DNA from 2 places in the Streptomyces sp. NPDC058678 genome. Region 2 is predicted to be linked to the other one. Evidence: riboswitches for the same ligand, from Rfam matches in the RefSeq annotation. Region 2 holds a riboswitch; the other holds the start of a gene.
What was found. Region 2 has a riboswitch for glycine ahead of gcvT (glycine cleavage system aminomethyltransferase GcvT). Riboswitches for the same ligand answer to the same signal wherever they lie in the genome.
Positions count from the first base shown of each region.

Region 1: it holds a riboswitch for glycine, as region 2 does, so the genes downstream of both, gcvP (aminomethyl-transferring glycine dehydrogenase) here and gcvT (glycine cleavage system aminomethyltransferase GcvT) in region 2, are expected to answer to the same signal.

Region 1 covers NZ_JBHXSG010000042.1:30,146-46,006, forward strand. The annotation lists gene ACFWWR_RS31585 (5-dehydro-4-deoxyglucarate dehydratase) at 1-191, opposite strand, end outside; gene ACFWWR_RS31590 (2-hydroxyacid dehydrogenase) at 202-1,182, opposite strand; gene ACFWWR_RS31595 (hypothetical protein) at 1,203-1,574, opposite strand; gene ACFWWR_RS31600 (NAD(P)-dependent oxidoreductase) at 1,792-2,385, opposite strand; gene ACFWWR_RS31605 (hypothetical protein) at 2,582-2,857, shown strand; gene ACFWWR_RS31610 (ABC transporter substrate-binding protein) at 2,873-4,174, shown strand; gene ACFWWR_RS31615 (ABC transporter permease) at 4,176-5,105, shown strand; gene ACFWWR_RS31620 (ABC transporter permease) at 5,102-6,079, shown strand; gene ACFWWR_RS31625 (ABC transporter ATP-binding protein) at 6,076-7,089, shown strand; gene ACFWWR_RS31630 (ABC transporter ATP-binding protein) at 7,082-8,134, shown strand; partial or broken gene ACFWWR_RS31635 (hypothetical protein) at 8,541-8,675, shown strand; partial or broken gene ACFWWR_RS31640 (alginate lyase family protein) at 8,932-9,660, opposite strand; gene ACFWWR_RS31645 (PRC-barrel domain-containing protein) at 10,135-10,506, opposite strand; glycine riboswitch at 10,621-10,716, shown strand; gene gcvP (aminomethyl-transferring glycine dehydrogenase) at 10,901-13,786, shown strand; gene ACFWWR_RS31655 (molybdopterin-binding protein) at 13,905-14,324, opposite strand; gene ACFWWR_RS31660 (ABC transporter ATP-binding protein) at 14,384-15,475, opposite strand.
Region 2 covers NZ_JBHXSG010000006.1:188,680-204,540, forward strand. The annotation lists gene ACFWWR_RS08975 (ABC transporter ATP-binding protein) at 1-498, opposite strand, end outside; gene ACFWWR_RS08980 (ABC transporter ATP-binding protein) at 516-1,613, opposite strand; gene ACFWWR_RS08985 (ABC transporter permease) at 1,610-2,608, opposite strand; gene ACFWWR_RS08990 (ABC transporter substrate-binding protein) at 2,751-4,550, opposite strand; gene ACFWWR_RS08995 (ABC transporter permease) at 4,628-5,635, opposite strand; gene ACFWWR_RS09000 (enhanced serine sensitivity protein SseB C-terminal domain-containing protein) at 5,945-6,718, opposite strand; gene ACFWWR_RS09005 (enhanced serine sensitivity protein SseB) at 6,901-7,704, opposite strand; gene ACFWWR_RS09010 (AAA family ATPase) at 7,774-8,442, opposite strand; glycine riboswitch at 8,616-8,715, shown strand; gene gcvT (glycine cleavage system aminomethyltransferase GcvT) at 8,867-10,000, shown strand; gene gcvH (glycine cleavage system protein GcvH) at 10,111-10,488, shown strand; gene glyA (serine hydroxymethyltransferase) at 10,504-11,781, shown strand; gene ACFWWR_RS09030 (L-serine ammonia-lyase) at 11,860-13,227, shown strand; gene ACFWWR_RS09035 (GH25 family lysozyme) at 13,349-13,906, shown strand; gene ACFWWR_RS09040 (MOSC domain-containing protein) at 13,928-14,470, shown strand; partial or broken gene ACFWWR_RS09045 (NADP oxidoreductase) at 14,497-14,730, opposite strand; gene ACFWWR_RS09050 (EF-hand domain-containing protein) at 14,781-14,993, opposite strand; gene ACFWWR_RS09055 (MerR family transcriptional regulator) at 15,044-15,861, opposite strand, start outside.

The DNA of each region.
Region 1 (15,861 bases), on a different contig from region 2:
ACGGCGGTACGCACGACCGCGGCATACTCCTCGCGGTCCAGGGCGTGGAACTCGCCGGTGCCGCAGGCGATGAACACGCCGCCCGGTCCGGCGTCGACCCCCACCGTGACGTGCTGGTGCAGGGCATCGAGGTCGACGTCACCGGTGGCGGTGAAGGGGGTGACGGGGAAGAAGAGAACGCCTTCGAGCACGAGTGGATTCCTAACGGGTCGGAGAGGTGGAGGGGGTGGCCGGCGAGGGACCGTCGTCCACGGCTTGGTGATCACCGGCGTGCACCACGTTGACGAGCGGATCTCCTCGTCGCAGGCGCCCGATGTTGTCGGCGATCTCCGCCGCACGCGCGGCGAAGGTGTCGGCGGTGTGACCCGAGTGGTGCGGAGTCATGAGGACGTTGGGCAGCTCGCGGAAGGGCAGTCGGCTCGGTGCCTGGGGCGGGCCGCACCACCACACGTCCAGCGCGGCGCCGCCGATGACGCCGGAGCGCAGTGCCTCGTACAGCGCCTCCTCCTGCACCACCGGCCCCCGCGCCACGTTGACCAGCAGTGACCCGGGTCCCATGGCCGCCAGTTCGGCCGGACCGATCAGGCCTCGGGTGGCTGGGCTCAGAGGGACCGTGACCACCACGACGTCGGACTCGGTGAGGAGTTCGAGCAGCCGGTCGTTACCGCCGACCCAGTCGGGCCGCAGGTCGGCCGGGAACGGGGCAAAGGGGTCGCGCCGCACGGCGCGCACCCGCAGCCCGACCGCCTGACACAGCCGGGCGACCTCGGTGCCGGTCTCGCCGAACCCGATGATCCCCACACGGCGGTCCCGCAGCGTCGTCCCGAAGGGGAGCCCGGGGGCAACGGCCACATTGCGCCATCGCCCCTCGCGCAGGGCTCGGTCGGCGCCCAGCACGTCGCGGGAGAGCATGAGGACGGACATGAGCACGTACTCGGCGATGGAGCGGCCGTGGTGGTGGGTGGTGGTCACCGTGACTCCGGGGCCGAGCGCGGCCAGCGGGATGCCGTCGTAACCGGCGCCGACGACGTGGACGAGCCGTAATCGCGCGGCCCGCCGGGCGTCCTCGGCCCGCAGTGTCGAGCCGACGTAGACCTCGACGTCCGGGAGCGCCTCGGAGATGCGTGCCGCGTCCCAGTCGCAGGCGTCCAGCCAGTCATGGCTGCCCTCCGTACGCGTCATGAGCGGCTCGTGGAACCGTCTCAAAATGCGGTGATTGAGCATGATGCGCATGAGGAGGTCACCACCTGAAAGTTCTTGAGCGAGAAGGACGGGTCGAAGCGGCGCATGTATCCCGTGTCGTCGCGGTCGCGCAGTCCGCAGTCGAGGTACTGCCGGTGGAGGCGGGCGAGTGCGTCCCGGTCCAGTTTCACGCCCGGCACGGTTGCGGTCGGCACGGCGACGGCGCCGTCGCGGGACCGCAGCGGCGCGGGGTCCACCACGTCCTCGTCGGCGCGCTTCCAGGGCCAGTGCGCGTAGGGCTCGTGCACACGGACCGAGTTGAGCTGGGGCAGGTCGCGGAACGCCACGGGTGTCACGGCCGCGTCGACGATGCGCTCGGAGGTGCCTGCCATGCCGCCATCCTCATACATAGTCAGCGTTCTCATATATAGACACTAGTTGTACGCACGGGTGCGCGGTGGTGTCAATGGGCAGCCCGGTCGAGCGAGCGGCGGCGCCAGCCGGGCGCCGCCGCCCACGCGGTTCAGGAGGCGGCGGCCTCCGGTACGGAGGTGAGCAGGACACCCTCGGTCATGAGACTCCGCAGCTTGCGCAGCGCCAGGTCGCCCATCACGCACGCGTCTCCCGCGTGGCGCCGGCGATGTGCGGAGGCCGGGCCGCCCGGTCGGACTCCAGCAGTGCGCGCGGCGCGTCCGGTTCGTCGGTGAAGACGTCGAGCGCCGCCCCCATCCGGCTCGCCTGCACCGCCGCGACCAGGGCCGGTTCGTCGACAACGCTGCCCCGTGCGACGTTGGCCAGGTAGTCGCGAGGGCCGAGCGCGTCCAGTACCTCGCCCGAGACCAGGCCCTGGGTGTCCGGGCCCCCGGCGACGGTCGCGACCAGCGCGTCGCACGTCTCGGCCAAGGGCTCAACGCTGGGCAGGTGGCGATGTCCGACGTCGGGCACCGGCGTCCGCGTGCGGTACGCGACGTCCACGCCGAACCCTCGGGCCGTCGCGCGACGGCCCGGTCGATCCGGTTCAGAGGATGCCGCCCCGTTTGTCGCGGCGCTCTCCAGGGCGGGGAGCAGCGCAGGCACTTGGTCAAGGGGGCCTGATCGGCGAGGTGACAACTCCCGTCGGTTGAGGTTCCGCGACGTGCGGCGCTGGGCCGCCGAGGACTGCTGTCCCGACCGGTGCTCCGAGGCTCCGGCCGGATCTCGCACAGGCCGCGGTGGGCCGGTGCCGGGTCGCGCCCGAATGTCCGATCCTGCGGATGTCTTGACGCTGCCACGGCACCGGTTTAGCTTCGGCGTTCACGGATGAAGACCAAGTACGTAAGTGTAGACAGCCGGTGGTGGCCGGTCCCAGACCCCGAGTTCGGAACGTGACACATCAGCACTTTCCCGGAGACACGCGACGATGAAGTCCTCCGTTTTATCCGCCCAGCGCGCCGCACCACGGCGGCCCCGCACGACGAGCGCGATGCTGCTGGCGGGCGTCCTGCTCACGTCCAGCGGGTGCGCCGTGGCCAACAGCGCGGGTGGCGACACCGGCCGCGCCGACGGCCGCACCCTGCGGGTGGTGCTCACCCAGGAACCGCCGACCCTGGAGCCCTGTGAGGCGTCACTGACCGGGACGGGCGTCGTCGTCCGGTCCAACATCACCGAACCCCTGGTCGAACGAGATCCCACGTGAGGTGAGCTGAACCCCCTGCTGGCGACCGGCTGGAAGCAGACCGCGCCCCGCACCTGGACCTTCGACATCCGCTCGGGGGTGACATTCCAGAACGGTGCCCCCTTCACCGCCGAGGACGCCGCCTTCTCCATCGACCGGGCCGTCAACTCCGACCTCGCCTGCAACGTGGAGGGCTACGTCTTCGGCGACGATGACCTCGAGGTGAAGGCGGTGAACGACGACCGTCTTACCGTGACCACCAAGGAACCGGACCCCATCCTGCCGCTGCGCCTGAGCTTCGTGGAGGTCGTGCCCCGCACGACCGACACCGAGGCCAAGGTCCGTGTCCCGATCGGCACCGGCCCCTTCGCCGTCCGCTCCTGGCAGCCCGGAGCGGCGATCTCCCTCGACCGCTTCGACGACTACTGGGGCAAGGCTCCCGACTTCGCACGGGCCCGCTATGTGTGGCGCAGCGACGCCAGTGTCCGCGCCGCCATGATCGACAAGGGTGAGGCGGAGATCGCCGTCGCGCTGGATCCGATGGAGGCGGAGAAGGACACTACCGCCGCCTACCCCAACAACGAGACGACCGCCCTGCGGCTGGACGGCCGCGAGGCCCCGCTCGACGACATCCGGGTGCGTCGGGCCGTCGACCTGGCCGTGGACCGCGACGGCGTCATCGACGCCCTCCTCGGCGGTCTCGCCGAACCGGCCGGCCAGTTGGTGCCGCCCGGAGTGGTGGGGCACAGCGACGCGATCGAACCGCCCCGGCAGAACGTCGCCGAGGCCCGCGCCCTGGTTCGGGAGGCGACCGCGGACGGAGTGCCGACCGACCGGCAGATCACCCTGGTGGCCCGCAACGGCATGTTCGCCGGGGTGTCGGAGACGGCGGAGGCCCTCCAGTACCAGATGCAGGAGATCGGACTGAACGTACGGGTCCGGATGGCCGACACCGCCACCCAACTCCAGTACCAGCTCCGCCCGCTGCCCAAGAACGTCGGGCCCATCGCCTTGCTGATCATGCATGGCAACCAGGCCGGTGACGCGGCCTTCACCACCAGCCAGTACCTGCTGAGCGACGGCCCTCAGTCCACGTTCGGCACCGACGCTCTCGACCGGCGCATCGCCGCGGCGGGCGCGCTGTCCGGCGAGAAACGTCAGGAAGCCTTCGCCGACCTGCTCACCGAGCAGAACCAGTCCGTCGTCCAGTACGCCCATATCGCCCACATGAACGGACTGCTCGGCCTGTCACGGTCGATCCGGTACGAACCGAATTCCGCGACCGGAGACGAAATGCGGCTGGCCGAGGTCCACTCGGCCAAGGGGGCGAAGCACTGACATGATCCCTTTCCTGCGCAAACGCGTACTCTCCAGTGCCGTCCCCCTGGTCTGCGTCGTCCTGGGCGTGTTCTTCCTGGCCCGGATGACCGGCAACCCCGTCGACCTCTATCTCCCCCTGAGCGCCACCGCCGAGCAGCGAGCGGAGTTCTCCTCCGCGCAGGGCTTCGACCTGTCGATCCCGGCGCAGTTGTGGAACTACCTCGTCGACGCCGCACAGCTGGACTTCGGCACCTCACTGCGCACCGGGCAGTCGGCGGGCTCGATGGTGATCGACGCGTTTCCCGTCACCCTTCAGCTCGCCGGTGTGACCATGCTGCTGGCGATCACCGGAGCCGTGCTGGTCGGCAGCCTCGCCGCCTACCGCCCCAACTCCCTGATCGACAGGATCGCCAGCCTGCTGTCGATGACGGCCGCCAGCATCCCCGACTTCTGGTTCGCCATCATGGGCGTACTGGTCTTCGGTGTGAGCCTGGGGTGGTTGCCGACCTCGGGCACGCTCGGCGGCCCAGAGATATGGGTCCTGCCCATCGCGACCCTGCTGATCCGCCCCTTCGGCGTACTGGTCCAGGTGGTGCGCGGCAGCATGGTCAGCGCGTTGTCCGCCCCCTACGTCAAGATCGCCCGGGGCAAGGGCGCCACGCCCCGGCGCGTGGTCTTCGGGCACGCCCTGCGCAACGCCGCGACACCGGTCCTGACCGTCGCGGGCGACCTGACGGTGGGCCTGGTCAACGGCGCGGTGATCGTCGAGACGATCTTCGGCTGGCCCGGCATCGGCAAGCTCATGATCGACTCCATCCTCCAGCGCGACTTCGCGGTCCTGCAGGCAGCCGTGCTCCTGACCGCCGTGACGATCTTCGCGCTGAACATCCTCGTCGACGTCTGCCACGCGCTGACCGACCCCCGAGTGCGACAGGCGGTGCCGGCGTGAGCGAAGCGAGCAGCACGACCCGAGAAGGGACCGACGTCCCGGAGGGAGCCTCCCCCGCCCACCACCGGCGGCCGAGCCTGTGGCGGATGCTGGGCCGGGACCGGGCCGCGGCCGTCGGGGCCGTCATCCTCACCGTGGTCGCCCTCGTGGCCCTCTTCGGCCGGCTGTTCATCGGCGACCGCGCCCAACGCCAGGACCTGGACGCCTCCCTGCGTCCACCGTCCCTGAGCGACGGGGTGTACGGGCTGCTCGGCACCGATGTCCTGGGGCGCAGCATGGTGGCCCGGCTGATCGAGGCGGCGGCGACGACGCTGTCCGTGGCCGTCCCTGCGGTGCTGTGCTCGCTGGCGATCGGCTCGGCCCTCGGGCTGTGGGCCGGCTACCACGGAGGGCGCCGCGAGAGCGTGGCGATGCGGCTCGCCGACGTGATCCTCAGCTTCCCCTCGCTGCTGATCGCGGTGGTCGTGCTGTACGTCTTCTCGCCCAGCGCGCTGAACCTCGTACTGATCCTGGCGGTGACCCGTATCCCGGTGTACCTGCGCACCGCGCGGGCCGAGGCGGCGGAACTGCGCAGCCGGCTGTTCGTCGACGCGGCCCGGACCTTCGGCACACCAGGTCGGGTGATCATCTACCGGCACCTCCTGCCGATCGCCCTGCCGACCCTGCTCACCGTCGCCACCCTCGACTTCTGCTTCGTGATGCTCACCGAGTCGTCGCTGAGCTTCCTGGGCATCGGAATCCAGCCCCCGGACGTCAGTTGGGGCCTGATGGTCGCCCAGGGACGGCAGTACCTCCAGACCGCGTGGTGGATCACCGTGCTGCCGGGACTCGCCATCGTGCTCACCACCGTGTCCGCGACGGTGCTCGCCGCCTGGGCCCGCATCGCCACCGACCCCGCCCAGCGCTGGCGCCTGAGGCTGCCCAAGAAGCGCCGGGCCGTCTCGGCCGCCGTTCCTCCGGAGATGATCCCGTGACGAGCAACACCGCTTCCGCCCCGACCACCACGGACACCCCCGCCCTGGATGTCGAGGGGCTGTGCGTGGACCTGAGCACGCCCTCCGGGACGGTACGCGCCGTCGACGGCGTCAGCTTCAGCGTGCGCCGCGGCCGCACCCTGGCCCTGCTGGGCGAGTCCGGCTGCGGCAAGTCGATGACCGCACTGTCCGTGGTCGGTCTGCTGGACCCCGCGGCGGCGGTCACCGGCGGTGCCGTCCGGGTCCGGGGCGACGACACCCTCCGCATGAGCCCCGCGGAACGCCGCAAGCTGGCCGGCCCGGTCCTGTCGATCGTCTTCCAGGACGCCCTGACCGCCCTCAACCCGGTGCAGCCGGTGGGCAGGCAGATCGGCGAACCCTTCCGCATCCACCACAAACTCTCCCGGCGCCAGGCCCAGGAGAAGGCGATCGAGCTGATGACGCGGGTGGGCATCCCCGAGCCGAGGCAACGGGCCAGGTCCTATCCCCACCAGTTCTCCGGCGGCATGCGGCAGCGGCTGCTCATCGCGATGGCCGTCGCCCTCGCTCCCGACGTGCTCATCGCGGACGAACCCACCACCGCCCTCGACGTGACCGTGCAGGCGCAGATCATGCGGCTGCTGCGGGACCTCCAGGACGAGCGGGACATGGCACTCGTCCTGATCACCCACGATCTGGCCGTGGTCGCGCAGCGCGCCGACGACGTGGTCGTGATGTACGCCGGCACGGTCGTGGAGAACGGACCGGTGCACGACGTCTTCTCCGCACCCCGCCACCCCTACACCCGGGGACTGCTCGACTCGGTGCCCGAGGGCAGCGTGCGCGGACGCCCGTTGCCCGCCGTTCCCGGCAGCCCGCCCGAGCTGAGCGCGGTGCCGCCCGGCTGCGTCTTCCAGGCCCGTTGCCCGTTGGTGCGCGAGCGCTGTGTCCAGGAGCGGCCGTCCCTGCGTCCGTCGGGCGACGGTCGCTTCGCCGCCTGTCACTTCTCCGAGGAGCTCGACCGTGTCTGAGTCCCGCGCCACCACCGCCGCCCCCGGGCCCCGAGCGGACGGTACCCAGGACAGCCCGCCGCTGCTGGAGGTACGAGGACTCACGAAGACCTTCGGCAGCGGCCGGCGCCGGCTGACCGCCCTGGACGGGGTGGACGTACGGATCGGCCGGGGCGAGACCCTCGGACTCGTCGGCGAGTCGGGCTGCGGCAAGTCCACCCTGGCCCGGGTGCTGCTCGGGCTGGAGCGTCCGGACGCGGGCACCGTGCGGTTCGACGGAACCGACCCCTTCGCGCTGCGCGGCAAGGAGCTGCTGGCCTGGCGCCGGCGCGTGCAGATGGTCTTCCAGGATCCCTTCGCCTCGCTCAACGCCCGCATGTCCGCCGCCGACCTGATCGGCGAACCCTGGCGAACCCACCGAGACGTCGTACCGGGGGCGAAGGCCCGCGAGAAGCGGATCCGCGAACTGCTCGCCCTGGTCGGACTGCGGGAGAGCGACGCCCACCGCTACCCCAACGAGTTCTCCGGCGGCCAGCGCCAACGCATCGGCATCGCCCGCGCTCTCGCCCTGGACCCCGATCTCATCGTCTGCGACGAACCCGTCTCCGCCCTCGACCTGTCGGTGCAGGCGCAGGTCCTGAACGTACTCTCCGACCTGCGGACGCGCCTCGGTGTCACCTACCTGTTCATCTCCCACGACCTGTCCGTGGTCCGCTACATCTCCGACCGGGTCACCGTGATGTACCTGGGCAAGGTCATCGAACACGGGGACACGGAGGACGTCTTCGAACAGCCCCGACACCCCTACACGGCCGCGCTGATGTCGGCCGCCCCCGTCCTTGGCACCGGCCACGACACCCACCGTCAGGAGATCCAGCTCCAGGGGGAGATCCCCTCTCCCTTCGACATCCCCTCCGGGTGCCGCTTCCGCACCAGGTGCTGGCGTGCCGAGGACCGGTGCGCGACCCAGGCACCTCCGGTCGTCGTGCGGGAGAGGGCGGACGGCGCCGAACCCCACACGGCCCTGTGTCACTTCCCGTTGGAGGCCGAGCCCGCGGGCGCCTGACCGGTCGGCAGTTCCTCTCCTGGTCACAGCGGAGCCGACGTGCTGCTCCAGGTCTCCACCGGCTTCGGCCTGACGTGACCGCCGCAGCGGTCTCCTCACCGGCGAGAACAAGACCTTCGACCGGCTCTCCCTCGACGCAGGCCGCGACACCCCTGGCCAGCCGTACGGATTCACGGTCTCCGTCAGCCGCGACGGCACGCAGTGGGGCGAACCGCTCACCCGGGGCTCCGGCCGCTCCTTCACCCAGGACGCGGTGTTCCCCGGGCAGACCACCGCCCGCCATGTACGGGTCACGCTCACCGCGAGCGGGCCCGTGCTCTGGGTCGTCAACGACATCCGCCTGTACGGCGACGGGCCCGACGCCGCCTCGACGCTCCAGGCCGAGAAGACCACGACCGTGCGAGGCGTGGAGCGCGGCACGGCGGCCACCGGAGTGCTCGGCTCCGGCGACTGGGTGGCCTTCCGCAAGACGAACATCCGCGGAAAGAACCTCACCGTACGAATCAACTCCGCCTGCACACAGGGTCGTTCGATCCAGCTGCGCCTGGACGCGCCGGACGGTCCGGGGGCCGCGACGGTGCCCGTCGCGGGTACCGCGGGACTGGCAGGAGCAGTCCGTGACCCTGAAACGCGAGGTCACCGGCGCGCACAACCTCTACCTCGTGGCGAAGGGCCCGGGCCGGGTCGCCGCGCTCGACTGGCTGACGATCAGGCCCTGACACACGCCGACCGGGCCGGGCGGCGGGCTACGGAACCCTGCCGCCCGGCCCGGCCGCGATGCCCGCCGCCTACCGGGATCAGCCCGTGATGGAGTCCAGTTGCTCCGCTGCCGGGCGCAAGGCCCACAGATCGCCACCCGGTGGCTCCTCCAGTGAGAGGACGGCCCGCCGAGCCTGCCGGTCGCCCGCGTCGACGGCCGCGTGCACCACGTCAGTGGCCGCATACCGGTGGAACTCGAGCTCCGGGTGCGGCCAGGCGGCGGCTCCGGTCGCGGCGGGCAGCAGGTAGTCGACCGCACGGAACAGGTTCTGCCCGTCGGGTCCCCGGTACGTCCACAGGTTCACGCCGACGTGCCGTCCGATGGCCGCGAGCCGGGTGTGGGCGACCAGGGTGAAGGTCGAGTAGTGCCAACTGCGCGTGCGGCTCAGTTCTTGGGGCTGGCTGCCGTCGGCGGCGATCTGCGGAGCTATGCGCGTGCTGCCCGCGCTGAGGACCGTTCGGCGGGCCAGGCTCTTGTCGCCGGTCGCGTAGGCGAGGGCGGCGACCTGCATGTCGTGGAAAGTGCCGTGGTTGTTCGTGGCGGCGGCCTCCTGCTTGCCGAAGTCGCTGTTCCTGAGCCAGCTGAGGATGTCGGTGTTCCACTTCGCCATGCCGGTGCGGTCCGCCTTGGTCCAGCCGGCGGCGCCGGTGTCGAGGATGGCGAGCGCGTCGAGGACGCTGGTGTACGACTGCGAGAAGTCGATGATGCCGATGGCGCGGTCCTCGTATGTGCAGGGGATGAACTGCGCGTGGTTCAGGTGCGGGTTCGAGGGAGGGCCTCGGGGCGCACTTGGTGAGTGCCTGCACGGGCGGAGGTGACCTTGCGAAGGCCGGCGAAAGACGCATTGCCTCAGCGCCCGGTCACTGATGACGAGCAGTGCGGGCGCGCAGGTCGGTGGGGTGATGTGTTTGCGCCGGGGCGGGATGGCTGGTGATCAGCCGCCGGGGAGCCCCATGGCGGCACTGCTGGAGGTCAGCGCAGGAGCCGAAGGGCTGACGTCGGGGGGGGGGGGGGCGGGGGGCCCCGCCGGCCCCGGGGGGGGGGGGGGGATGGACCGGCGTGGCTGGGCGCGTTGCGGGGGAGCGGGTGCGGGTGGGGTAGGCGTGCGGTGGCCTGGCTCGGCGGGGGGCGGTGTGTGCGGGGTGGGCCGGCGTGGCTGGGCGTGTGCGGGGGGAGCGGGTGCGGGTCGGCGGGGTGCGTCGTGGGGGCGAGTTGGTGGAGTGGTTCTGGGGCGGTGGGGTCAGGGGTCGTCCGTGCCTGCCAGCTTGCCGAAGTTGTGGTCCGGGAAGGGGGGAGGGGCGGCCAGGTCCAGGCCGTAGTGGTGGTAGAGCTGGAGTTCTTGTTCGGGGGAGAGGTGGCGGCCTACGCCGAAGTCGGGGGCGTCCTTGATCAGGGCGCGGTCGTAGGGGACGTGGAGGGTGCCCTCGATCAGTTCGCTCGGTTCCAGGGGGACGAACGCGTCCCTGGAGAAGAGGCCGGTGCGTATGGCGGCCCACTCCGGTTCGCCGGTCGCGTCGTCGAGGTAGACCTCGTCGATGGTGCCGAGCTTCGTGCCGTTGCGGTCCAACGCCTTGCGGCCGATCAGGTTGCGCGGATCGATGTCGGTCTGCACGGGCCCTCCACTTGATCGCAACTCATCCGTAAACACTACAAAAGAGCAGATTCCGGAAGGTGGCCACTCGAAGGTCGGAGCGTGGACCTCGCTGGTACGCTGACAAACGGCTGCTGACCCCGTGCGGGAGAGTCCTCCAGACATCATCGGAGGCGCCGAAGGAGCAAATCCTCCCCGGAATCTCTCAGGCCCACGTACCGCATGGACGAGGTCACTCTGGAAAGCAGGGCGGGTGCCGACGGCGTCGACGGCTTCCGCTCTCACCGACGGTGAAAGTCGGGTGCCCTCGGGTGTCCGGTGAAGCTCTCAGGTTGAGATGACAGAGGGGGAGGCCGTCCGGGTACCCGCGCCGTGGTGACCCTCGAAGGTCGTGTCAGACCAGGAGGCCTCCGTTATGACCGCCCATCGCATTCCGCTCTCCGAGCTCGAGCAGGGAATCCCCTTCGAGCAGCGCCACATCGGGCCCGACCAGGAGGCGCGGGCCAAGATGCTCGCGCAGGTCGGGTACGGCTCACTCGACGAGCTCACCGCCGCCGCGGTCCCGGATGTGATCAAGAACGCCGACGCGCTGGAGCTGCCGGGCGCGCGCACCGAGGCCGAGGTGCTGGCCGAGCTGCGTTCGCTGGCAGACCGGAACCAGGTTCTCGACTCCATGATCGGGCTCGGGTACTACGGGACCTTCACGCCGCCCGTCATCCTGCGGAATGTCATGGAGAACCCCGCCTGGTACACGGCTTACACGCCGTACCAGCCCGAGATCTCCCAGGGGCGGCTCGAAGCCCTGCTCAACTTCCAGACCATGGTCGCCGACCTCACCGGGCTGCCGACCTCCGGTGCCTCGCTGCTCGACGAGGGCACCGCGGCCGCCGAGGCACTGGCGCTCTCCCGGCGCATGGGCAAGAACAAGAAGGGGCTTTTCCTGGTCGACGCGGACACGCTGCCGCAGACCGTCGCCGTGATCGAGACCCGCGCCGAGCCGACCGGTGTGGAGGTCGTGGTGGCCGACCTCAGCGACGGAATTCCGGCCGAGATCGCCGGTCGTGAGATCAATGGAGTGCTGCTCCAGTACCCGGGCGCCTCCGGGGCCGTACGCGACATCAAGCCGGTGATCGAGCAGGCACACGAGCTCGGCGCGCTGGTGACCGTCGCCGCCGATCTGCTGGCGCTGACGCTGCTGAAGTCCCCGGGGGAGCTCGGTGCGGACATCGCGGTCGGGACGACGCAGCGCTTCGGTGTGCCGATGGGCTTCGGCGGACCGCACGCCGGATACATGGCAGTGCGCGAGAAGTTCGCGCGCAGCCTGCCCGGAAGGCTCGTCGGGGTGTCCGTCGACGCGGACGGGAACAAGGCGTACCGGCTCGCCCTGCAGACCCGTGAGCAGCACATTCGACGGGAGAAGGCAACCAGCAACATCTGCACCGCGCAGGTGCTGCTCGCGGTGATGGCCGGTATGTACGCCGTCTACTACGGCCCCGACGGCCTGCGGACCATCGCGCGGCGCACCCACCGGTACGCCACGGTCCTCGCCGCGGGCCTGACGGCCGGCGGCGTCGAGGTCGTGCACGGCTCCTACTTCGACACGCTGACCGTCCGGGTGCCGGGGAGGGCCGCCGAGATCGTCGCGGCCGCGCGGGCCAACGGCGTCAATCTGCGGCTCGTGGACGGCGACCACGTGTCCATGGCCTGCGACGAGACCACCCTGCGGGCCCAACTGGGCGCCGTGTGGGCCGCGTTCGGGGTCGAGGGCGACATCGAGGCGCTCGACGCGGTCACCGAGGAGACTCTTCCGGGCGCGCTGCTGCGGAGCGACGAGTACCTGGCGCACCCCGTGTTCCACCAGCACCGCTCCGAGACCGCGATGCTGCGCTACCTGCGCCGCCTGGCCGATCGCGACTACGCGCTCGACCGCGGCATGATCCCGTTGGGCTCCTGCACCATGAAGCTCAACGCGACCGCCGAGATGGAGCCGGTCACCTGGCCCGAGTTCGGGCAGTTGCACCCCTTCGCGCCCGCCGAGCAGGCGCAGGGCTATCTCACGCTCATCCGTGAGCTGGAGGAGCGGCTCGCCGAGGTCACCGGATACGACAACGTGTCGCTGCAGCCCAACGCCGGCTCGCAGGGGGAGCTGGCCGGGCTGCTGGCCGTACGCGGGTATCACCGTGCGAACGGTGACGAGCAGCGGACCGTGTGCCTGATCCCGTCGTCGGCGCACGGCACCAACGCCGCCAGCGCGGTCATGGCGGGCATGAAGGTCGTCGTCGTGAAGACCGCCGGGGACGGCGAGATCGATGTCGAGGACCTGCGGGCGAAGATCGAGCAGTACCGGGATGAGCTGTCGGTGCTGATGATCACGTACCCGTCGACGCACGGTGTCTTCGAGGAGCACGTCGCCGACATCTGCGCCCAGGTGCACGAGGCGGGCGGCCAGGTGTACGTCGACGGGGCCAACCTGAACGCGCTGGTGGGCTTGGCCAAGCCGGGGCACTTCGGCGGTGACGTCTCGCACCTGAACCTGCACAAGACCTTCTGCATCCCGCACGGCGGGGGCGGTCCGGGCGTCGGCCCGGTGGGTGTGCGTGCGCACCTGGCGCCGTATCTGCCGAACCACCCGCTGCAGCCCGCGGCGGGGCCGGAGACGGGTGTCGGGCCGATCTCGGCCGCGCCCTGGGGCTCCGCCGGGATCCTGCCGATCTCGTGGGCGTACGTCCGCCTCATGGGCGGGGAGGGGCTCAGGCGGGCCACGCAGGTGGCCGTGCTCAGTGCCAACTACATCGCCAAGCGCCTGGAGCCGCACTACCCGGTGCTCTACACCGGCCCGGGCGGGCTGGTCGCGCACGAGTGCATCATCGATCTGCGGCCGCTGACCAAGGCGACCGGGGTGAGCGTCGACGACGTCGCCAAGCGGCTCATCGACTACGGCTTCCACGCTCCGACGATGTCCTTCCCGGTGGCCGGCACGCTGATGATCGAGCCGACCGAGTCCGAGGACCTGACGGAGCTCGACCGGTTCTGCGAGGCGATGATCGCCATTCGAACGGAGATCGAGAAGGTCGGCAAGGGCGAGTGGTCCGCGGACGACAACCCGCTGCGGAACGCGCCGCACACCGCCGGCGCGATGGGCGGGGAGTGGGAGCACGCCTACACGCGCGACGAGGCCGTCTTCCCGGCCGGTGTGTCGGTGGCGGACAAGTACTGGCCGCCGGTGCGTCGTATCGACCAGGCGTTCGGAGACCGGAACCTGGTCTGCTCCTGCCCGCCGCTGGATGCGTACGAGGACTGACGTTTTGTAGTACGTGCTGAGGGCTCCGTCCGGTTGTCGTACGTGCTGAGGACTCCGTCCGGTTGTCGTACGTGCTGAGGGCTCCGTCCGGCTGTTCGTCGGGCGGAGCCCTTGTGTGTCATGGGGTCGCGAGGGAGACCTCGGTCGACTTGATCAGGGCGACGACCACGGTGCCGGGTGCGAGGGCGAGGTCGGTCACGGCGTCTCTGGTGATCACCGCGGTCAGATCGCCGCCGTCGAGGGCCACCTTGACGGCGGCCATGGCGCCGCCGGTCGTGATGTCGCGGACGGTGCCCGGGAGCTGGTTGCGGATCGAGACGCCCTCGACCGGGGCGGTGGCGAGGGAGACCTCCGTCGACTTCACCAGGGCGTGTACGGCGGCACCCGCGGTGAGGCCGAGTTCCTCGGCGGCCTCCAGGGTGATCGCCGCGGTGAGGTTCCGGCCGCCGGTGAGGCGGACCTTGACCGTGGCCATGACCTCGCCTGGGGTGACGGCGGTGACGGTGCCGGGGAGCTGGTTGCGGATGCTCAGGCTCATGGGGAGGGCCTCGCCGGGGGTAGGGGAGCGGGGGTCCCCACGGTAGTCGGAGGTGGGGCTTATGCCGGGTATGCGTGCGTCTGGGTCGCCTTGACCGTTGCCCAGGCCGGTGCGCCCGGGTGCAGGTCGAGCTCCGCCGCGGCGGCCGTCGTGAGGTCGGCGGCGAGGGGGAGTTCACCGGTGAGGTCCACGCGGATCTGGTCGCCGTGGGTCTCCAGGCCGGCCACTTCGCAGCGCCAGAGGTTGCGGGCGCTGGAGCCGGTGGGGCGGTCGCGGTAGAGGGTCACGGCGCCCGGGGGGAACGCGACGAAGACCGGTCCGGCGAGGTCCTCCGTGGTGGTGATGGCGGGGCCGGCGTCCAGACGGACCGTGTGGCCATCGGCCTGGCCCTTGTAGAGGTTGAGGCCGACCAGCTGCGCGATGTAGTCCGTGCGGGGGTGGCGGGCGATGTCGGCGGGTGAGCCCTCCTGGACGACCAGGCCGTGCTCGACGACCACCAGCCGGTCGGCCAGCACCATGGCGTCCAGCGGGTCGTGGGTGACCAGGACGGCGACGGCCTCGAACTCGGCGAGGTGGCGGCGGAGTTGGGCGCGTACCTCCAGGCGGGTGCGGGCGTCCAGGGCTGCCAGGGGTTCGTCGAGGAGGAGCAGGCGGGGGCTGGTGGCCAGGGCGCGGGCCAGGGCGACGCGCTGGGCCTGGCCGCCGGAGAGGCGGCGGGGTTTGGCGCCGGCGTGGTCGGCGAGGCCCATGCGGTCCAGCCACTCGGCGGCCTGCGCGCGGGCCTCCGCCTTGGTCGCGCCGTGGCAGCGGGGTCCGAAGGCCACGTTGTCGAGGGCGGACAGGTGTGGGAAGAGCAGGTAGTCCTGGAAGACGACGCCGACCGGGCGGGACTCGGGGGGCGTACGGTCCAACTCGGCGCCGTCCAGCCGTAGATGGCCGCCGGTGAGCGGGGCGAGGCCGGCGAGGGCGCGCAGGGCGGTGGTCTTGCCGGCGCCGTTCGGGCCGAGCAGGGCGACGACGTCGCCGGGGGCGGCGGTGAGGCTGACGTCGAGTCGGAAGGTGTCGCGGGCGACGACGAGGTGGGCGTTGAGGCCTTCGCCGCGGGTGCCGTCGGCGGTGGCGTCGGTTGTGGTGTCGTCGACGTTGGTCATGAGGGGCGTGTCCTGGAGTGGCTGGAGTGGCTGGAGTGGGGTGGGCTGTGGGGGCGAGGTCGGGGGAGAGCGAGGGGTGGGGGTGGGGAGGGTTCTCGTACGTTCATAGGTGTGGGCGACGGTGCGGGGCGTCTTCGGACGGGGTTCGTGCGGGACCGGGGTCGGTGTGGGCCGGGGGTGAGTCGCGCAGCCCGGCGTTGACGGGGTGCCGCCTGCGCCCACCCGTGCCGCCCAAGCGGCACGATTGCCCGCAGGTTGGGCCCACCTGTGCCGTCCCGAGCGGGCACGATTGCCCGCAGGTTGACGGGGTGGGTGAGGCGCGGTGGGGGCGGCGGGCAGGGTGGGTGGGGGATGCGCCCACCCCAGCCGTCCCGAGCGGCGCGATT
Region 2 (15,861 bases):
GCCCACGACCGACAGCAGCCGCTGCACTTCCTTCTTGATGCCGCCCTCGGGCTCGACGCCCTGCAGCTTGAAGGGAGCGCCGACGATCGTGCCGATGGTGTGGCGCGGGTTCAGCGACGAGTAAGGGTCCTGGAAGATCATCTGCACGTCGCGGCGCAGCGGACGCATGCCGCTCACCCCGAGGTGCGTGATGTCCCTGCCCTCGAACTCGACCTTGCCCGCGGTCGGTTCGAGCAGCCGGGTGATCAGCCGGCCCATCGTGGACTTGCCGCAGCCGGACTCGCCCACGACGCCCAGCGTCTCGCCGGAGCGGACCTCGAAGTCGATGCCGTCGACCGCGTGCACCGCGCCGACCTGGCGCTGGAGCAGGCCCTTCTTGATCGGGAAGTGCTTCTTCAGCCCGGTCACCTTCAGCAGGACCTCGCCGGGGGCAGGGTCCTTGGTGAGGGTGGCGGTGCCCTCCTCCTGAGGAGCGTCGCCCTGCGCGGGAATGGTCACCGCTTTCTCGTCGTCACTCACAGCTTCGGCGCAATCTCTTCGGTCCAGATACGCTCCCGCTGCTCCGTGCCCAGGTGGCAGGCGGCCCAGTGCCGGCTGCCCACTTCGGCGAGCTCGGGGCGGACGGTGCGGGTGACGTTGTCCTTCGGGAGGTCCGCGTACGGGCAGCGCGGGTTGAAGGCGCAGCCGGACGGGATGTTGATCAGCGAGGGCGGCGAGCCCTTGACCGGGATCAGACGCTCCTGCTGCTCACGGTCCAGGCGCGGCATCGAGCCCAGCAGACCCCAGGTGTAGGGGTGCCGGGGCTCGTAGAACACCTTGTCGGCCGGGCCCCGCTCGACGCAGCGGCCGCCGTACATCACCAGGATGTCGTCGGCCAGTTCGGCGACGACGCCCAGGTCGTGGGTGATGACGATGACCGCGGAGCCGAACTCCTTCTGCAGGTCGCGGATCAGGTCGAGGATCTGCGCCTGGACGGTGACGTCCAGGGCGGTCGTCGGCTCGTCCGCGATCAGCAGCTCGGGGTTGTTGACCAGCGACATCGCGATCATCGCGCGCTGGCGCATGCCGCCGGAGAACTCGTGCGCGTAGCTGTCGACCCGCTTGTCCGGCTGCGGGATGCCCACCCGGTCGAGCATCTCGACCGCTCGACGCTTGGCGGTCTTCTTGTCGACGTCGTGGTGGATCCGGTACGCCTCCACGATCTGCTGGCCGATCGTGTAGTACGGGTGCAGCGCCGACAGCGGATCCTGGAAGATCATCGCCATCTCGCGGCCGCGCAGCTTGCGCACGTAGTCCGGGTCGGCGGACAGGAGCTCGGTCCCGTCCAGCCAGATCTCCCCGGAGATCTGCGCCTTGCGCTTTCCGTACTGGCCGGCGGTGTGCAGGCCCATGATGCCGAGCGAGGTCACCGACTTGCCGGAGCCGGACTCGCCCACGATGCCGAGGGTCTTGCCCTTCTCCAGCTGGAAGCTGAGCCCGTCGACGGACTTGACCAGGCCGTCGTCGGTCGGGAAGTGCACCTTCAGGTCGCGCACTTCCAGGAAGGAGGTCGGGGCGGGCGAGGAACTGGTGGGCTCGCCCACGGCCGCTCCGCTCTTGCTGAGTTCGGTCATGTGAGCCTCACTCGGGGGTCGATCACGGCGTACAGGATGTCCACCACGAGGTTGGCGACGAGCACCGCGAGGGATGTGATCAGGGTGACGCCCACGATGATGGGCAGGTCCTGGTTGCGGATGGCGTCCAGTACGGCCCGGCCGAGACCGGGCAGGTTGAACGTGGACTCGGTCAGGATCGCGCCACCGATCAGGGCTCCGAGGTCCATGCCGAGCATGGTCAGGATCGGCGTCATCGTCGAGCGCATGGCGTGCTTGCCGATGACGGTCTGTTCCTTCAGGCCCTTGGCGCGGGCGGTGCGGATGTAGTCCTCGCCGAGGATCTCCAGCATGGTGGCGCGGGTGATCCGGGCGTACATCGCCGCGTACAGGAAGGCGAGGGTGATCCACGGCAGGATCATGCCGCCGAACCAGCCGCCGAAGCTGTCCTCCAGAGGCACGTACTGCGCGTCGATCCATTTCAGCCCGAAGGCGAAGATCGCCAGGCTCAGCATGCCGGTGAAGTAGATGGGGAGGGAGACACCGCCGAGCGCGATGACCATCGCGCCGCGGTCCCAGATGCTGCCCCGCTTGAGCGCGGAGAGCACGCCCGCCGCGACACCGAAGACCAGCCACAGCACGGCGGCGCCGAGCGCGAGTCCCAGGGTCACCGGGAAGCGGTCGGTCAGCACCGGCCAGACGGCCTGCTCGCTGCGGAAGGAGTAGCCGAAGCACGGTGCGGAGCAGTGGATCGTGTCGCCGCCGCCCGAGTAGGTGCGCCCGGCGAAGATGCCCTTGAAGAACTCCCAGACCTGGGCGTAGATCGGGTCGCCCAGGCCGAGCTTCTGGCGCACGCCCTCGACAGCGGCCGGGTCGGCCTGCTTGCCCACGAAGCTCGTGGCGATGTCCACGCCCGCCCACTTGGGGACGAGGAAGAAGATGCCGAAGACCACCATGATGATGACCACGAGCATCACTGCGGCGGCGAACAACCGCCTGATGAGGTAAGCGAGCACAGCTCTCGGCCCGCCGCGGACCGCGGGCCACCTCCGGTCTCCCCCACTGCCTTAAAGGCGTGGGAGGTACCCCCAGGTGGCCCACGGTCACGCTGCGCCGGCCTTCACCTGCCTTTCGTGCCGTGTGGCGGGTGTGCCGGGATTACTTCGCGGACTTCAGACCGAGGTTGACGAAGTCGTACATACCGCTGTAGCCGTCGGTGGTGTACACGTTCGCCAGGTTGTCCGAGCGCCAGTTGATGAACTTCTCGAAGACGAAGGGCAGGTAGTACGCGCCCTCCATCACCTTGTGGTTGATCTCCGTGGCGATCTTTTCCTTGCCCGCGTCGTCCAGCGTGGTGACGTAGGAGTCGAACAGGCCGTCGATCGTCTTGTCCTTGATCATCGCGTAGTTGGAGTTACCGCTGTCAAGGATGTACTTGCTGTCCCACAGCGGCAGACCGAAGCCCTGCACGGACGGGAAGTCCGGGCCCCAGCCCATGATGATGATGCCGTAGCCCTTCTTCTTCACGTTCTCGGGGCTGCCGATGATGCCGGTGGTTTGCGAACCGTCGTACTGCTCGATCTCGGCGTTGATGCCGATCTTCTTCAGCGACGCCTGCAGGGACTGGGCGGTGGCCACCTCGACCGGCTTGTTGTTACGCACGGCGATGGTGGTGGAGAAGCCGCTCGGCTTGCCGCAGGCCTTCAGGGCCTCCTTGGCCTTGGCCTCGTTGCCGCCCTTGTTGGCACCCGCGAGCTCGTACGGGTCGTACTTCTGGCCCTCGGCGCCCGGGATGGACGGCGGCAGCATGTTGGTGCCGATGTCGCCACCGGCGATCGGGCCGCCGCGGGCGGTCTGCAGCGACACGTGGTCGGCGCCGTAGATGACGGCCTTGCGGCACTCGATGTTGTCGAACGGCGCGACGGTCTGCGGGAAGACCGCGTAACGGATGTAGCCGGAGACCGGGTTGTCCAGGTTGGCCTTGTGCTGCTTGAGGGCGGTGGTGCGGCCCTGCGGCGACATGCCGGTCTGGTTGATGTCGAGGTCCAGGTCACCGTTGAGCAGACGCTGGTCGAGCTGGTTGGCGTCCGAGAAGAACGTGACCTTGATCGTGTCCGGGTACGCCTTGCGGATCGGGTCCGAGGCCTGCTTCCACTCGGGGTTGCGGACCAGCGTCAGCTCCTTGCCCGGGCTGTACGACTGGAACTTGTACGGGCCGGAGGAGAACGGGTGCAGACCGTACTTGGACTTGGTGTCCTTGTCCTGGCGGACCGGGGAGGCCGACACCAGGGCCAGCATCTCCTCGAAGTCCGAGTTGGCCTGCGGCAGGTGGAAGACGATCGTCTTGTCGTCGGGCGTGTCGATCGCCTTCAGACCCAGCTTGTCCGCGGAGGTGTCCTTGTACGGGCCCTTGTACTCGCCCTTGGGGTCCAGCACGTCCTTCAGGTAGACCGGACCGCCGGACAGCACGTCCTGCGCCCACACGCGCTCGATGCCGTACTTGACGTCCTTGGACGTGATCGGCTTGCCGTCCTCCCACGTCACACCGTCGCGCAGCGTGTACGTGTAGGTCTTGCCGTCATCCGTGATCTTGGCGGTCGAGGTGGCGAGGTCCGGAGTGATCTCGGCACCCGCCGCGCCCGGCTCGGCCTTGCCCGTGACGAGCTGACGGCTGTAGTAGCGCGCGAAGTTCCACATGAAGCCGTAGTAACCGCGCGTGGTGTCCCACGAGTCGGCATCCTGGGCGCCACCGAACTTCAGCGTGCCGCCCTTCTTGGCGGCGGAGGCCTGGGCGACCTTGTTGTTCGCGGCGTCGAAGCCGGCGGCGCCGGTGCTCGAGCCCTTGTCGCCGTCGTCTCCACCGCCGCCGCCGCACGCCGCCGTGGTCAGCAGCGCGGCGACCGCGGCGACAGCGGCAAACGCCTGCTTCCGCCGCCCTGAGGTGCGTTGGGTAGTCACGATCTCGGATCCTCCGGATTTGATGAGAGACCCCGTGTCAGTGCCACGGGACAGTTGGGGTGCCGCGATTCGGCGGTTCAACGGGAAGCCTTCGGGTCCAGCGCGTCCCGGACGCCGTCGCCGAAGAGGTTGAAGGCCAGCACGGTGATGAAGATCGCCACGCCCGGAACCACCATGTACATGGGGTCCGACTCGTAGTAGTCGATCGCACTCGAGAGCATCTGCCCCCACGAGGCCGTCGGCGGCTTGACGCCCACGCCCAGGAAGCTGAGCGCCGCCTCGGTGAGGATGTTGGTGGGGATCATCATCGTCGTGTACACGACGATCGGGGCGACGAGGTTGGGCAGCAGCTCCTTGAACAGGATGTAGATCCGCCCCGCGCCCAGCGATCGGGCGGCCTCCACGTACTCGCGCTCACGCAGCGAGAGCGTCTGGCCGCGCACCACGCGCCCGATGTAGGGCCAGCCGAAGAAGCCGATGACGAGGATCATCACGAAGACGCGCACGCTCGACCCGGTCAGACCCAGCATCTCGTTCGGCATGACGGAGACCAGCGCGATGATGAACAGCAGCTGCGGGAAGGCCAGCAGGCCGTCCATCACCCGGCTGATCACGGAGTCGACCCAGCCGCCGAAGAACCCGGCGAGGATGCCCAGCACCGTTCCGAGGATCACGGCGACCACGGCGGACAGGAAGCCCACCAGCAGGGAGATCCGGGCGCCGTAGAGGATGCGGGCGAAGATGTCGCGGCCGTTGACCGGCTCGACGCCGAGCAGGTGTTCGCCGCTGATGCCGCCCAGGGAGCCCGTGGGCGTCCCGAAGAGCGGGTCGATGAGGCTCTCGTGATACTCGTTCGGGTCCTGCCCGAGGATCCCGGTGATGACCGGGGCGAGCAGCGCGAGCATCACGAGGAAGAGCACCACGACGCCACCCGTGAGGGCGAGCTTGTCCCGCTTGAGGCGCTCCCAGGCGATCCGGCCCAGGGAGCGTCCCTGTACGGCCTTCGCATCGGCGCTGATCAGCGCCGCTTCTTCGGCCGCGCTCGGGGCCGCTTCCGCGGTCGGCTCGTGCAATGGTGCCGTCATCTGGCAGGGACCCCTCTCAACCGGCGGTAGCCGGCCCGCACTTGCCGCTGTGGCGGCATTGATCAGTCCGTCGTACACAGGGACGAAAGGTCCCTGGTGCCGGAGTCTTCAACGCTTTGGCGATCTGTTGCCAGACTTGGCGGTGAAAGGATGCATAAACGTGATGCGGGCTGGAGGGTTCCGTTATCCGGACGCCGGGTAACGCGGGGCGGACACAGGCTACTTGGGACATTTGGGGCACATAGGTGCGATCCACCCTGTTCTACGCGCGGAGACATGCCGGGCCGCCCGGGCCGGGATGACGTCCGATCAGTATCCGCCGCGGGCCGGCGGATAGCCGTATCCGGCCGCCGGAGCCTGGGCCGAGGAGGGGGCCGGGGCGGGCGCGGCATGGGCCTCGCGGTCGTAGAACGGGCGGGCGCTCGCCCGCATCCACAGAGCCACCGGGTCGTACTCGTCGGACATCGCCACGGTCGACACCGGCAGCCCGTCCGGGACCGCTCCGATCGACTGCTGCATCATCGCGCGCACCGAGTCGACGGCCGGCGGGCTGGTGTCGTACACGTCTAGACCGATGGCCAGATAGGGCGCCCCGAGCGCGGGTTGCACCCAGGCGCGGCGCAGTGAGCGGACGGCCGGGGTGCGGTGGGCGTTCTGCGCCACCAGGGCGTAGAACTGCGGGATCTCGATGCCGGGTTCGGACAGCCGGAGCGGACCGGCGGGCTGGCGCTCCAGGCCGGTGGCGATGCGGCGCAGGTCGAGCCAGGGGATGCCGACGCCGCCGCCGGGAGCGTGCGGGTTCAGCCACAGGCCGTAGTGGTCGGGGTAGAGGGTGCGGGCGACGTCGATTCCGTCGACGACCTCGTAGGAGCGGTTCCAGCCACTGGCCGAGAGTTCCTGGGCCGAGGTGACGCACGGGGCGTAGCCGTAGCCCTCGACCTCCATGTTTCCGTACTGGGCGTCGGGGGAGCCGGCCTGGCCGTGCCACAGGAGCATCCAGATCTGGCCGGAGGAGGGAGTCGCGAGCGCGCGCAGGAGTGCCTCGTAGGCGTCGTAGCGCCCGGGCGTCACCTGGCGCAGCATGTGCTCGACCTGACCGGCCGCGATGCCGCTCACCTGTACCGCCCCTTCGTGAAGTTGCCTCGATATGAAACCAGCTTATGTGGCGGTGCCGACAGCAGCCGCCCAAGAGCTCGGGACTTGTTCGCCGTCGGCGGGTGCGGGTCGTGGGGCCTGTCGCGCCGTTCCCCGCGCCCCTGACTACCTCAGTAGCCGTACTGGTAGAAGGGCCGGACCTGCTCGCGCATCCAGTGGCCGACCGGGTCGTCGGCCACGTCCAGGAGGACCAGGTTGACCGGCCAGGGGGCCGGGGCGCGGCCCAGGGCCCTCGCCAGGGCGTCCGTGGGGACCGTGCGCAGGTCGGGGGCCTCCCAGTGGGAGAGCTCCACGCCGACGAACATCACGGGGTCCGCCGTCTCGATCGCCGCCAGGCAGCGGCGGGCCGTGAGGACGACGCCTGTCGACGCGAACTCGGCCGAGGCGGCGGCGAGGAAGTCGACGGGGTCGTCCTGCCAGTCGGGCTCGTAGAGCTTGACGCGGCCGCCGCTCGCCGGGCCGTCCAGCGGGGTACGGCCGGAGCGGCACAGGTCGGCCACGGCGGCCGGGGGCAGCGGGACGCCGACCGTGCCGTCCGGGTTCACGGCGATGCCGACCTGCGGGGGCAGGCCGCGGGCGAACTCCACCGCGGGCGCGATGGTGTACGACAGGTGCGAGCCGACGACCTGGCGGAACTGCTCCTCGGAGCTGAAGACCGGCACATAGGCCTGGCCGTCGATCTCCAGGGTCGGGAGGTCGAGCGGGCCGCTGTGCGGGCCGCCGCCGCTGGGCAGCGGCACCCACACGAAGCTGCGGCCGAGCACCTCGATGATCCGCCCGCCGGCCCCGGGGATGCCGAGGGAGGCGGAGAGCACCTCCTCCAGCTCGTTGCCGGGCCATCCGCCGTGCGAATGGGGGTGCGCCTGTGCCGGGAACTCCGAGAAGCCCGCTGGGAGATCCGCCGGGAAGTCCATCTGCTGCCTACCGCCTGCCGAGTACCGCTGCTGTGGCTGAAAGGCTAGCGGGTGCGGACCGGCGCGGGGTCAGCCCGTGAATCCGATCCGGCGCAGAACGTTCGCCGCGTCCCTGTCGATCAGTACCGCCGAGTCGCAGCCCTGGGGCAGGTCGCCCTTCTCCACGGAGCTGATCAGGCGGGAGGCCGCGCCGCGGTGGCGCAGGAACGCGTACCGCGAGACCCCGCGACCGCGTTCGCGCTGGCCCGCCAGCGCCGTGTCGGGGGCGACGTCGAGCAGCAGCAGGTGCAGGATGCCGCCCCGGCGGCGGGCCTCGCGGGCCAGCCAGCCGCGCACCCAGGCCTGCGTACCGCAGTCGTGCACGACGACGCCCGCGCCGGAGCGCAGGGCGCGGCGCAGCCCCGCGTAGTGGGCGAGGCGGACGAGCGGGCGGTAGACCGCGTACGGCAGGAAGCGGGACAGCCGGCCGTCCCAGCGGTCTCGGGTGTCCTGGGAGTCGATCCGCAGGCCCTTGACCGTGCGCCGCATCAGCGTGGACTTGCCGCTGCCGGGCAGACCGGTGATCACGACGAGGTCGCGGGGTCCGAAGAGCAGTGCGTGCGGGCTGCGGCCCTCGCGCTCGCGCAGGTCGCGGAGGACGGGTCCCGGCCGCGTCCCGCACGCCTCGCGGGCCGCGGGCTGCTCGGGCAGCGCGACGGCCGAGGTCGTGGCGTACGCCGTAGTCCTGTTCACCGTGATCGTCCTCCCCTGGGGCGGGTCACGAGTTCCCCTCCCCGTCGAGTGTAAAGAGAAGGTAATACGCGGTGTCTCCTGTTTTCATGCGCTTACTGCCACAGGCCGGTTACAGATGTGACCTGCCGCGGACCGAAGATGCGTGCGATGATGTGCGCGCCAACTGCATACCGGCCGTTTGAATCCGCGCGGGAGAGTCCCCAGCCGTACGTCGCTGGGGCGCCGAAGGAGCAAGTCCCTCCCTTGAATCTCTCAGGTCCCCGTTACCGCGCGGGCGAGGCACATCTGAAAAGCGGGCCGCTGCCACAGCGGCTCCACCCAAGGTGCAAGTCGTGACCACCGTTTCGCGGGGTCATGACGAACCTCTCAGGTTCCGATGACAGATGGGGAGGAACGACCTCGCCGTCATGCCTTGGGAGACGACCGTCCGATGAGCAGCACCGCACCCCGTCACACCGCGCTCGATGCCCTGCATCGCTCGCTCGGCGCGACGATGACCGACTTCGCCGGCTGGGACATGCCCCTGCGCTACGGCTCCGAGCGCGACGAGCACAACGCCGTGCGCACCCGGGCCGGTCTCTTCGACCTCTCGCACATGGGCGAGATCACCGTCACCGGCCCGCAGGCCGCGCAGCTCCTGAACTACGCGCTCGTGGGCAACATCGCGTCCGTCGGTGTCGGCCGGGCCCGCTACACCATGATCTGCCGCGAGGACGGCGGCATCCTCGACGACCTGATCGTCTATCGGCTGGCCGACACCGAGGCCGGTTCCTCGCACTACATGGTCGTCGCCAACGCCTCCAACGCCCAGGTGGTGCTGGACGCGCTGACCGAGCGTGCCGCCGGCTTCGACGCCGAGGTGCGCGACGACCGGGACGCCTACGCGCTGATCGCCGTGCAGGGTCCGCGATCGCCGGGGGTTCTCAAGTCCCTCACCGACGCCGACCTGGACGGCCTGAAGTACTACGCCGGCCTGCCCGGCACCGTCGCCGGCGTCCCGGCGCTCATCGCGCGCACCGGCTACACCGGCGAGGACGGCTTCGAGCTGTTCGTGCAGCCGGAGCACGCCGTCGAGCTGTGGCAGGCCCTGACCAAGGCGGGCGAGGACGTCGGCCTGGTCCCCTGCGGCCTGTCCTGCCGGGACACGCTGCGTCTGGAGGCGGGCATGCCGCTGTACGGGCATGAGCTGTCGACGGCGTCGACCCCCTTCGACGCCGGGCTCGGACGCGTGGTGAAGTTCGAGAAGGAGGGCGACTTCGTGGGGCGCGAGGCGCTCACCGAGGCCGCTGCCCGCGCCGAGAGCAACCCTCCGCGCGTCCTCGTCGGCCTGGTCGCCGAGGGGCGTCGCGTCCCGCGCGCCGGGTACGCGGTCGTCTCCGGCGGCGAGGTGATCGGCGAGGTCACCTCCGGCGCGCCCTCCCCCACGCTGGGCAAGCCGATCGCGATGGCGTACGTCGACGCCGCGCACGCGGCGCCGGGCACGCCGGGTGTCGGTGTGGACATCCGGGGCAGCCACGAGCCGTACGAGGTCGTGGCGCTGCCGTTCTACAAGCGCCAGAAGTAGACACTTGAGCGGTTCGTGCGCGTGACCCTGCGCACATATCCGCTGCTCACGTGTGTTTCCAGCAGTCCCACCATCACCAGCACTCCCCCGCGTACAGGAGAATCCAGGCCATGAGCAACCCCCAAGAGCTGCGCTACAGCAAGGAGCACGAGTGGCTGTCGGCCGCCGCGGACGGCGTCTCGACGGTCGGCATCACGGAGCACGCGGCCAACGCGCTCGGTGACGTCGTCTTCGTCCAGCTCCCGGAGGTCGGTGCCGCGGTGACCGCGGGCGAGACCTGCGGCGAGCTGGAGTCGACCAAGTCGGTCAGCGACCTGTACTCCCCGGTCAACGGCGAGGTCACCGAGGTCAACGAGGACGTCGTCAACGACCCGTCACTGGTGAACTCCGCTCCCTTCGAGGGCGGGTGGCTGTTCAAGGTACGCGTCGCGGAGGAGCCGGCCGACCTGCTCTCCGCCGACGAGTACACCGCCTTTTCCGCCGGCTGAGGAGTCGTACACCCGATGTCCGTTCTGAACACGCCCCTGCACGAGCTCGACCCGGAGATCGCCGCCGCGGTCGACGCCGAGGTCAGCCGCCAGCAGTCCACCCTCGAGATGATCGCCTCCGAGAACTTCGCGCCTCTCGCGGTCATGGAGGCACAGGGCTCGGTCCTCACCAACAAGTACGCCGAGGGCTACCCCGGCCGCCGCTACTACGGCGGTTGCGAGCACGTCGACGTCGCCGAGCAGATCGCGATCGACCGGGTCAAGGAGCTGTTCGGCGCCGAGTACGCCAACGTGCAGCCCCACTCGGGCGCCTCCGCCAACCAGGCCGCCCTGTTCGCGCTGGCCAAGCCCGGCGACACCATCCTCGGCCTCGACCTGGCGCACGGCGGCCACCTCACCCACGGGATGCGGCTGAACTTCTCCGGCAAGCAGTTCAACGTGGTCGCCTACCACGTGGACGAGGCCGGGCTGGTCGACATGGCCGAGCTCGAGCGGCTCGCCAAGGAGCACCGGCCGAAGGTGATCATCGCGGGCTGGTCGGCGTACCCGCGGCAGCTGGACTTCGCCGAGTTCCGCCGGATCGCGGACGAGGTCGAGGCCTTCCTGTGGGTCGACATGGCTCACTTCGCGGGTCTGGTCGCGGCGGGCCTGCACCCGAACCCGGTCGAGTACGCCGATGTCGTCACCTCCACCACCCACAAGACGCTGGGCGGCCCGCGCGGCGGCATCATCCTGGCCAAGAAGGACTTCGCCAAGAAGCTCAACTCGTCCGTCTTCCCGGGCTTCCAGGGCGGTCCCCTGGAGCACGTGATCGCGGCCAAGGCGGTCTCCTTCAAGGTCGCCGCCTCGGAGGACTTCAAGGAGCGCCAGCGTCGCACCGTCGAGGGCGCGCGGATCCTCGCCGAGCGCCTCACCGCGCCGGACGCCCGCGCGGCCGGCGTGAACGTCCTGTCCGGCGGCACCGACGTGCACCTGATCCTGGTCGACCTGCGCGAGTCCGAGCTGGACGGGCAGCAGGCCGAGGACCGCCTCCACGAGGTCGGCATCACGGTCAACCGCAACGCCGTCCCGAACGACCCGCGCCCGCCGATGGTCACCTCCGGCCTGCGGATCGGCACGCCCGCCCTCGCCACCCGCGGCTTCACCGCCGAGGACTTCGCCGAGGTCGCGGACGTCGTCGCCGAGGCGCTGAAGGCGCCCGCTCCCTTTGCGGGGGCCGACGTCGAGGCGCTGAAGACCCGGGTCAAGGCCCTGGCCGCCAAGCACCCGCTGTACCCCGGTCTGAACAAGTAGTTCCTTTTTGTTGCGCGCCCCGCACACTCGTCAGTGCGGGGCGCGCGCCCCCTGCACCACCCGTACTGAGGAGTTCCCGTGGCCATCTCGGTCTTCGACCTGTTCTCGATCGGCATCGGCCCGTCCAGCTCCCACACGGTCGGCCCGATGCGCGCGGCCCGCATGTTCGCCCGCCGACTGCGCAACGAGGCCCTGCTGGACACGGTCGTGTCCCTGCGGACCGAGCTGTACGGCTCCCTCGGCGCGACCGGCCACGGTCACGGCACGCCCAAGGCGGTACTGCTCGGCCTGGAGGGCGACTCCCCGCGGACGGTGGACGTGGAGAAGGCCGACCAACGGGTGGCGGACATCAGGGAGGCGGGCCGTCTGCGGCTCCTCGGCGAACACGAGATCGGCTTCGACTTCGACAAGGACCTCGTCCTCCACCGCCGTAAGACCCTCCCCTACCACGCCAACGGCATGACCCTGTGGGCGTACGACGCCTCGGGGGCGGAGCTGCTCACGAAGACGTACTACTCGGTGGGCGGCGGCTTCGTCGTCGACGAGGAGGCGGTGGGCGCGGACCGCATCAAACTCGACGACACGGTCCTCAAGTACCCCTTCCGCACCGGCGACGAGCTGCTGCGCCTGACGCAGGAGACCGGCCTGTCCATCTCCGCGCTGATGCTGGAGAACGAGCGGGCCTGGCGCACGGAAGAGGAGATCCGCGCCGGGCTGCTGGAGATCTGGCGGGTGATGCAGGCGTGCGTGTCGCGCGGCATGGCCCGCGAGGGCATCCTGCCGGGTGGGCTGAAGGTCCGTCGCAGGGCCGCCATGTCGGCGCGCCAACTCCGGGCGGAAGGCGACCCGTTGGCGCACGCGATGGAGTGGATCACGCTCTACGCGATGGCGGTGAACGAGGAGAACGCGGCGGGCGGACGGGTGGTGACCGCGCCGACGAACGGAGCGGCCGGCATCATCCCCGCGGTGCTCCACTACTACCTCAACTTCGTTCCGGGCGCCGACGAGGACGGGGTGGTCCGCTTCATGCTCGCCGCCGGCGCGATCGGCATGCTCTTCAAGGAGAACGCGTCCATCTCCGGCGCCGAGGTCGGCTGCCAGGGCGAGGTCGGCTCCGCCTGCTCGATGGCGGCGGGCGCGCTCGCCGAAGTCCTCGGCGGCTCCCCCGAACAGGTCGAGAACGCCGCCGAGATCGGCATGGAACACAACCTCGGCCTCACCTGCGACCCGGTCGGCGGCCTCGTCCAGATCCCCTGCATCGAGCGCAACGGCATGGCCGCGGTGAAGGCGGTCACTGCCGCGCGGATGGCGATGCGCGGGGACGGCTCGCACAAGGTGTCCCTGGACAAGGTCATCAAGACGATGAAGGACACGGGCGCCGACATGTCCGTCAAGTACAAGGAGACGGCCCGGGGCGGGCTGGCGGTCAACATCATCGAGTGCTGACGTCCGCCGCCGACGAGCGCAGGTCGGTGTTTCCACGCCACGCGCGGATCACCCGTGCCAAGGTGGGGCTGCGGTCAGCAACCGACTCGTGTCCCCCCTACAGGCACTTCAGGGAGCACCCATGCTGCGCGGCATCGACGTGAGCGCCTACCAGTCCGCCACCTACGACACCGACGGCCTCTCCTTCGTCTTCATCAAGGCGACCGAGGGCCGTACGTACGTCAACCCGAAACTCGCCGCCCAGACGAAGCGGGCCCGGGACGCCGGCCTGGTCGTCGGCTTCTACCACTTCCTCTGGCCGGGCAACCTGACGGCCCAGGCGGAGTACTTCGTCGGCAAGGCCCCCGAGAAGGCGGGTGACATCCTGGTCGTCGACTGGGAGACGACCGGCGACGGCAGACACCCGAGCAACGCGGAGAAGGACAACTTCATCCGCAAGGTGAAGGCGCTGCGGCCGAACAACCGAGTGATCTTGTACTGTAATAGGAACTATTGGCTGACCGTCGACACCACGTCGTACGCGGGTGACGGACTGTGGATCGCGGACTACGTCACGGCCGGCCGGCCCCGCATCAAGGCGAAGTGGCGCTTCCACCAGTACACCGACGACCCGCTGGACAAGAACGTGGCGGATTTCGCCGACAAGGCGGCGCTGCGCCAGTGGGCCGAGGGCGCCTGACATTTGGGAGAGCTTCAGGTCATGGGTGGGTCTGTCAGTGCCGTCAGCAGCAACGGGACGTACTCCTTCACCAAGCCGAACCGGGAGAGCATCACCTTGCTCGCCGGGCTCGGGGTGGAGGGGGATGTGCACGCCGGGACGACGGTGAAGCACCGGTTCCGGATGGAGAAGGATCCCTCGCAGCCGAACCTTCGGCAGGTGCACCTCATCCACGAGGAGCTTTTCGACGAGGTGCGGGGCGCCGGGTTCGAGGTGGCGGCCGGGGAGCTCGGGGAGAACGTCACCACGCGGGGGATCGATCTGCTGGGGTTGCCGGTCGGGACCCTGCTGCGTCTCGGCGGCGAGGCCGTCGTCGAGGTCACCGGGCTGCGGAATCCCTGTGCGCAGATCGACAGGTTCCAGAAGGGGCTGTTGAAGCAGGTCGTCAGGCGGGACGCGGAGGGCCGGGCGCGGTTCACGTCCGGGATCATGAGCGTCGTCGTCACCGGGGGCGTGGTGCGGCCCGGGGACCCCGTGAAGGTCGTCCTGCCGGACGGGCCGCACCTGCCTCTCGAGATCGTCTGACCTAGGGCCTGTCCGCCGGACAGGCCCTAGCCGCGGAACTCCGGCTTGCGCTCCGGGCTCGCCTCCGCCAGGGCCCTTATGACCCCGTCGACGTCGGCCCGCAGCCCGTACACCGGGCTGTCGGGCTGCTGGCGCCAGGAGTCGTCGAGGCCGCCCGCGTCGACCGTGTCGAAGCCGAGCTCGTCGATGAGGGCCCGCACCCTCCGCTTCGCCGCCTCGTCGTCGCCCGCGACAGGAAGTGCCAGGCGGGCCGGGGCGCCGGTCTTGCCAAGGGGGGCGCCCCACGGGCGCCCCCCTTTTGCCACTCGCGTCACTTGTTCAGGTGGGCCCAGAACTCGTCGAACGACAGCAGCTTGTCCCCGTTGAGGTCGCGGGACTTGATGATGGCCTCGGCGACCGACTCGGTGACGTTCCAGTCGCCCTGCTGGGCCAGGGCGGTCTTGAACTCGGCGGCGGTGATGAAGCCGTCACCGTCAGTGTCGATCCGCTGGAAATGCTTGCGTGCCTCTTCGATGTCCGCCACCGATTCGCCCCTTTATCTCGTACCTTGCTGTCCCTTTGACGAAGGTCAGATTAACCGGCCGTGCGCGCTTGCAACGCGGCGACCACCCACGCGAACTCCTCGCGGTGCGCCGCCACCGCCCCGTGGCCGTTCACGATCCCCAGCAACTCCCGGTAGCGGGCGACCTTGTCGTTCGTCGTGGACTTCAGGCGTTCCAGTACCTGAGCCGGGTCGGCGTTCCCGAGCAGGTCCCGCAGCACCTGCCCGGCCTCCGCGGACTCGGGCGCGACGCCCCGCTCCCGTGCCTCGGCCCCCAGCTGCACCAGTCGCCGGGCGAACCACAGGGACGCCCCGTCGGGGGTGTCGTGCCCGCGGTCGGCCGCGTTGAACTCCGCCGCCTGCCGCATCCGCGCCCGGAACTCCCGGTCCTCCAGGAGCTCGGCCAGCTCCACCCACGCATCCACCTGCTCGGGCGTCGGCTCGTCCGGGAGGTTCGCGGTCGTACCACGCATCCGCTCCCGGATCAGCGGGTCCGCGGTGTCCAGCCCGCGGAAGGTCTCCTCCACGAACTCCTCCAGGATCCGGCTCCGCTCGGCTGCCGACAGCCGTGCCAGCTTGTTCATCAACGTCATCTCCTCTGCGGTCGAACCGCGTCGCGCCACGGTCGACAGCACCGCACGGGTCACCTTCAGCGACCGGATCTGCGCGTCCAGCGCGGCCACGTGGGCTGCTGCCACCTCCGCGACCGTGGTCTCCCCGGCCAGCACCTTGCGTACGTCCTCCAGGCCGAGGCCCAGTTCGCGCAGGGTGCGGATCAGCTCCAGGCGGGCCACGGACGCGGCGTCGTACAGCCGGTAACCGCCCGTGGACCTGGTCACCGGGGGCAGGG